3 regions of the Duganella sp. AC917 genome follow, and region 1 is predicted to be linked to each of the others. Evidence: predicted binding sites of a transcription regulator. Region 1 holds the regulator's gene; each other region holds the start of a gene.
What was found. Region 1 encodes sigma-54, which starts transcription at its own class of promoters, with help from an activator protein. Its sites were predicted from a motif close to TGGCANGNAANCTGCTTT; they were not measured.
Positions count from the first base shown of each region.

Region 2: a site for sigma-54 is predicted at 1,137-1,154, ahead of ACZ0BA_RS19870 (CmpA/NrtA family ABC transporter substrate-binding protein). Genes of this name have one in related genera too.
Region 3: a site for sigma-54 is predicted at 1,008-1,025, ahead of ACZ0BA_RS18785 (TorF family putative porin). Genes of this name have one in related genera too.

Region 1 covers NZ_OZ409848.1:5,810,704-5,812,969, forward strand. Annotated here, with positions in the region: gene lptB (LPS export ABC transporter ATP-binding protein) at 1-225, shown strand, start outside; gene ACZ0BA_RS25440 (RNA polymerase factor sigma-54) at 235-1,716, shown strand; gene hpf (ribosome hibernation-promoting factor, HPF/YfiA family) at 1,792-2,151, shown strand.
Region 2 covers NZ_OZ409848.1:4,563,029-4,565,294, forward strand. Annotated here, with positions in the region: gene ACZ0BA_RS19870 (CmpA/NrtA family ABC transporter substrate-binding protein) at 1-864, opposite strand, end outside; gene ACZ0BA_RS19875 (ANTAR domain-containing response regulator) at 1,284-1,907, opposite strand; gene ACZ0BA_RS19880 (ABC transporter permease) at 1,985-2,266, opposite strand, start outside.
Region 3 covers NZ_OZ409848.1:4,315,388-4,317,653, reverse strand. Annotated here, with positions in the region: gene ACZ0BA_RS18795 (group I truncated hemoglobin) at 81-506, shown strand; gene ACZ0BA_RS18790 (accessory factor UbiK family protein) at 578-838, opposite strand; gene ACZ0BA_RS18785 (TorF family putative porin) at 1,127-1,900, shown strand; gene ACZ0BA_RS18780 (P-II family nitrogen regulator) at 1,912-2,250, shown strand; gene ACZ0BA_RS18775 (ammonium transporter) at 2,262-2,266, shown strand, end outside.

The DNA.
Region 1 (2,266 bases):
GTCGACCCGATTGCCGTGATTGAGATCCAGCGCATCGTGCGCTTCCTCAAGGAGCGCAATATCGGCGTCCTCATTACCGATCACAATGTGCGCGAGACGCTGGGCATTTGCGACCGCGCGTATATCATCAACCAGGGCTCGGTTCTGGCTTCAGGCCGGCCGGACGACATCATCGCCGACGAGTCGGTCCGCCGCGTGTACCTGGGTGAACATTTCAGAATGTAATAGCGCCCCATGAAACAGTCATTGCAACTGCGCACGTCGCAGCACCTCGCGCTGACACCTCAGCTGCAACAGTCGATCCGTCTGCTGCAGCTGTCCACGCTGGAGCTGCACCAGGAACTGGAGCAGCTGCTCACCGATAATCCCTTGCTCGAACGTCTGGACGATCCGCTCGACCGCTCGCTGCGGCTGCTGTCCGACGGCGCCATCAGCCAGCAGGCGCCATCCGGCGAGGCGCCGCCCGAAGGCCCGCCGAACCAGCAGGACGCGCCGGCCCCGGCCGACGCCGACAACTACGACGGCCCGGCCGCCGATACCGAAAGTACCAGCAGCGAAGCCGATGTCGACTGGAGCGACGCCGGCCGCAGCAAGGCGCCCGACGACGAGGACGCGCGCCCGCAACTGGAGGCCAACCACTGCACCCTGCGCGAGCACCTGATGGAGCAGATGCGCGTGACCGTGCTGGAGATGCGCGACCGCGCGCTGGTCGAGCTGATCATCGACGCGCTCGACGAGAACGGCTACCTGGAGGAGCCGCTCGAAGAAATCCACGCGCGCCTGCCGGAGGAACTGGAAGTCGACATCGACGAACTGCGCACGGCCTTGTCGATGCTGCAAAGCTTCGACCCGATGGGCGTGGGCGCGCGCAACGCCTCCGAGTGCCTGGCGCTGCAGATCAAGCGCCTGCCCGGCATCGCGCTGGTGACGCGGCGCATGGCGCTGACCATCGTCGAAAACCATCTGACGTGGTTCGCCCAGCGCGATTTCAACAAGCTGAAGAAGGCGCTCGTGTGCGACGACGAGGATCTGCGCGAGGCGCAAGCCGTCATCCGCCTGTGCAATCCGCATCCCGGTTCGGCGTTCGCCTCGGACGTGTCCGATTACGTGGTGCCGGACGTGATCGTCAAGAAGTCGCGCAGCGGCTGGCAGGTGAGCCTGAATAACGACGTCATGCCGCGCCTGCGGGTCAACGCCATGTACGCCAACCTGCTCAAACAGGGCAAGGGCGAGGGCGCAATGGGGGCCCAGCTGCAGGAGGCCAAGTGGCTGATCAAGAACATGCGCCAGCGCTTTGACACCATCCTGCGGGTAGCCCAGGCGATAGTAGAAAGACAAAAGAACTTTTTCTCGCACGGCGCCGTCGCCATGCGCCCCCTTGTGCTTCGCGAAATTGCTGATACACTGGGTTTACACGAGAGCACTATTTCTCGGGTAACGACTCAAAAGTACATGCTGACGCCGCACGGCATGTTTGAGTTGAAATATTTCTTTGGTAGCCACGTCGCCACCGAAGCGGGCGGTGAAGCAAGTTCGACGGCGATACGGGCACTCATTGTTCAATTGACAGGAGCTGAAGACCCTAAAAATCCTTTATCCGACAGTAAGATTGCGGACATGCTGGGGGAACAAGGCATGGTGATTGCGCGACGGACTGTTGCCAAATATCGCGAAGCGTTGAAAATCCCTCCCGTTAGTCTCCGCAAGTCTTTGTAGTGACTTGGTCACTGTGCGCCCGGCCGCAATGGGCGCGGCACTGACCGTAAGCGACATTTATCTTTAGGAGCGTGTATGAATCTGACCATCAGTGGACATCATCTCGAAGTGACCGCGGCCATCCGCGAATACGTGCAGAACAAACTGGAACGTGTCACTCGTCACTTCGATCAAGTTATTGATATTGCTGTCATCCTGACTGTAGATAACCTTAAAGAGAAATCAAAACGGCAAAAGGCTGAAATCAACCTGCGCATGTCGGGTAAGACCGTCTACGTGGAAAGCCTGTCGCAAGACCTGTACGCCGCCATCGACACCCTGGTCGACAAGCTTGACCGTCAGGTCATGAAGTACAAATCCAAAGTTCAGCAGCACGGCCACGATGCGATCAAGCATCTCCCGGATAGCTACGAACCCGCTGCCGCCGCCCTATAACAACGGCCTCCGGCACCATCCAACAAAGGGCGCAAGGGCGCCCTTTTTTGTGTCCGCGATTTGTGTCCGGCTGCGATCTGGTGAAAATAATTTATCCCGTTTCGGCGGTAGAATG
Region 2 (2,266 bases), 1.2 Mb from region 1:
CCCATTCTGGTAGCGTCCCATGATGCGCTGGTCGATCGCGTCCTTGCTGGTGTTGACGTAGGATTTGTCTGCGATGACCTCGGCCATCTTGTTTTTGTTGGCCAGCGAGGCGTCGATCCACTTGCTCGCCTCGAGGATCGCGGCCATCATCGCGCGGCAGGTGTTCGGGTTTTTCTTCGCGAATTCCAGTGTGGAGCCGAGCACCTTTTCCGGGTGGTCCTTCCAGATGTCCTGGGTTGTGGTGGCGGTGATGCCGATGCCGTCCATGATGGCGCGGTGGCCCCACGGCTCGCCCACGCAGAAGCCGTCCATGTTACCGACCCGCATATTGGCCACCATCTGCGGTGGCGGCACCGTGATGACCTTGGCGTCCTTCATCGGATTGATGCCGTTGGCGGCCAGCCAGTAGTACAACCACATGGCGTGGGTGCCGGTCGGGAAGGTCTGCGCGAACGTGTATTCGCGCTTGTCGGTGTTCATTAGCTTTGCCAGCGAGACGCCATCGACGGCGCCCTTGTCGGCCAACTTCTTCGACAGCGTGATCGCCTGGCCATTGTTATTGAGGCCCATCAGCACCGCCATGTCCTTTTTCTGGCCGCCAATGCCCATCTGGACGCCGTACAGCAGGCCATATAGCACATGGGCCGCATCCAGATCGCCGTTGGCCAGCTTGTCGCGCACGCCGGCCCACGAGGCCTCCTTACTGAGCACGAATTTGACGCCGTACTTCTTGTCGAAGCCCAGCACCGAGGCCATGACCACCGACGCGCAATCGGTCAGTGGAATAAAGCCGATCTTGATTTCTTCCTTCTCCGGTTTGTCCGAACCCGCCGCCCACACGCCACCCGTCGATAAACCCAACATACTTCCTCCCGCTACTAAACCTGCACCATGAATCACTTTTTGAATTGCCGCTCTGCGCGAAACATTAACGTCGTTGGCGGCCGGTGGCAAGGCGGAATCTGCTGGTAGCTTCTTATCGTTCATGACTATCCCTCTGTAGACAGTAAAACCGTTCGGACAAAAAAAACGCCTACCCCGCATGAACGCATTCATGTTCGGTAGACGTCATTGTCTGGTGTGCCCCACCGCCGTTGGCAGGGCTCATCGGCGCATCATTGCGCTTGGCTACAGACAATGCAATGTCCGTGCCAGCATTGCTTACAGAGGGAGCGAAGGAAGCCGCCGTCGGGCGGCGCACCGCCAAATGGCTGGCGTGCGACGCCAAAAGCGCACCGGCGGTGCGCCTCGCATCATTTTGGACGGCGGACTAAAATAAAGTATTAACCCAGCAGGTCTTCGACGTCGAGGATGCGCTGGGCGACCTCGGACAGCTTGAGGTTTTTGCTCATCGCCATACCGCGCAGCTTTTGGTAGGCCTGCTCTTCGGTGAAGCGCTGGCGCTCCATCAGCAGGCCCTTGGCGCGTTCGATGATTTTGCGCTCGGCCAGTTTGCTCTTGGTGTCGGACAGCTCGTCGAGCAGCTTCTGCTCGCGCTTAAAGCGCGCCAGCGCTACCTGCAGCACCGGTTTGATGCGCTCGCCCTGCAGGCCGGCCACGATATAGGCCGACACGCCGGCCGCCATGGCCGCCTCCATGCTCTCGGTGTCTTCGCTTTCGGTGAACATGACGATGGGGCGGCGCTCGTCGCGCGTGGCGATGACGATATGTTCGAGGACGTCGCGCGCGTCCGATTCGGCGTCGACGATGATCATATCGGGCTGCAGCTGGGCGATCCGCTCGGGCAGGTACATATCCGGCGGCAGCGAGGCGACGATGTCGTAGCCCGCTTCCAGCAGGCCGATACGCAGCACCCTGGCGCGTTCGACCTGGGCGCGCAACGACTCGTCATCCTCGTCGCCGGCGTGGATGATGGCGTTGACAACCACGATACGCAAATGCCGCATGGTCATAACAAACCGATAATTTTGATGTGCATGCGCAGATTCTAAGGCACAAAGCCCGAATTCTGCCAGCCCTCAAATTAACGTTGCATGCCCCAGCGCTTGACGGTGACGCTTTCGAGTGGTCGGAATACCACGTTTTCCACCAGCAGTCCGATGAGGATCACGGCGGCGAGGCCGGCGAACACCTTGTCGGTGTAGAGCTCATTGCGGTTCTGGAAAATGTACCATCCCAGCCCGCCCTGGCCACCGGTGGTGCCGAATACCAGCTCGGCGGCGATCAGGGTTCGCCACGCGAACGCCCAGCCGATCTTGAGTCCCGACAGGATGGACGGCAGCGCGGCCGGCACCAGGATGTGCAG
Region 3 (2,266 bases), 1.5 Mb from region 1:
GCACCCGTGGCGATTCGTCCGGTGGCCACACGAACGGCTTTCGCGTCGAAAGCACGGCGTAGCGCCCGTGAGGAGAAACAGTGGAATTTATCAGAAACGTAATAATTCTAGCGTTGGCTTTGGCTTTCACCGAAAACATTCACGCGCAAGAGAAAACGCTCTACGAACGGCTCGGTGGCGGCGAAGTTATTACGCGGGCGGCAAATGAAATAGTAGAGAACGTTTCACATGATCCCCTTTCAAGCCGTTCGTTCGAAGGGGTGGCGTTGAAACCGTTGAAGGCCAAGGTGGCCGAGCATCTGTGTGCCATTTCCAACGGGCCGTGCAAGTACACCGGCGAGAACATGGCTGTCGCCCATACGGGGCTGGCGATCACGGCTGACGAGTTCCAGATCATGGGCGCATACCTGCACACAGCGTTTTCGCGTCAAGGGGTCGATCCCCAAGCGCTAGCCGAGTTGGAAGCAATCCTCGAACGCCTGCGTCCAGATATTCTGCTTAAATAGGCAACTGGACCTGTTGCGGTGCCATCGGCGAAATGCCCGTGTTACCGCAGCTGAGCCGCAACAGTGCCTTGTTAGATGATGATATCGCTCTTCGGCGTGGCCGCCTTCGCTTCCAATTCCGCCAGACGCGTTTCCAGCGTTTCCAGTTTCGCGCGGGTTTTCGCTAAAACTTGCGTTTGAACATCAAATTCCTCGCGCGTCACCAGGTCCAGTTTGGAGAATCCCTGCGTCATCATGGACTTGACGTTCTTCTCAATGTCCTTTGCTGGTGAGTTTTGGACGGCTTGGCTGATCTTGTTTTGCAGGTCGTTAAAAAAAGTGTTCATATCCATAATATTCCTTGATCAGGTGGGGTTATGTGCGCACTATCGAAGTGCGCCAATGCATCATTGTGGTGCAAAACCAAAGACTCTTCCGTTCGACGCTTTCAAATTGTCACTTTCCTACGAGTACGTCCATTGTCGCGGATGCCACGGCAGCTATCCGGCGAGCAATATTAGCTGGCACGCATTCTGCTAAAGAAGTAAATGAATGCCGCTCTCTGCTTTGCCTCATAAGGATTTTACCCGTAACCGTATTCCCTATCTGTGACTAAGTTCGATAACTACAAGGACAAAATTATGAAAAGCACGAACCTGACCCTGCTCGCAGCATTGACGTTTGCATTCGCCACCATGGGCGCCTCCGTGGCGCAGGCCCAGGAAGCGCAACCGGCGCCTGCCGCCGCACCCGCTGCCGAACCGGTACCGGATAACCAAATCAGCTACAACGTGGCTGTGGCCAGCGACTACCGTTATCGCGGCATCTCGCAAACCCGCCTGAATCCGGCGCTGCAAGGCGGCGTGGATTACGTCAACAATCCGACCGGCCTGTATGTCGGCACCTGGGCGTCCACCATCAAGTGGGTCAAGGACGGTGGCGGCGACGCCGACGTGGAAATCGATATCTATGGCGGCAAGCGCGGCGAGATCGCCCCGAATGTGACCTATGACGTCGGCGGCCTGTATTACTACTATCCGTCCAACAAGCTGGCCACCAGCGCCAACACCTTCGAACTGTACGCCCAAATCGGCGTCGGTCCGTTCTCCGTCAAATACTCCCGTTCGACCACCAATCTGTTCGGCACCCCCGACAGCAAGAACAGCGGCTATGTCGACGCCCAACTCAACACCGATATCTATGACGGCTACTTCCTGAACGTCCACCTCGGCCGCCAGACCGTCAAGAACAATTCCGCCGTGAGCTACAACGACTACAAAATCGGCTTCACCAAAGATTTCGGCGTGGTGACCGTGGCGGTGGCAGGGATCTTCACCGACACCGACGCCTACGTCGGGCGCGGTAAGAACCTCGGCAAGAGCGGTGCCGTGCTTACCATTTCCAAAACCTTCTAAGCGAGGCCAGCATGAAAATGATTACCGCCATTATCAAGCCGTTCAAGCTCGACGAGGTCCGCGAGGCCCTGTCGGCGATCAACGTGCAAGGTATTACCGTGACCGAGGTGAAAGGCTTCGGTCGCCAGAAAGGCCACACCGAGCTGTATCGCGGTGCCGAATACGTCGTGGACTTCCTGCCGAAGACCAAGATCGAGGCGGCGGTGGACGATGCCATCGTCGAACAGGCGATCGAAGCGATCGAAGGCGCTGCCCGCACCGGCAAAATCGGTGACGGCAAGATCTTTGTGTACAACCTGGAACAGGTGATCCGTATTCGTACCGGTGAAACCGGCCACGAAGCTCTTTAAGGGGAAAATTGATGAA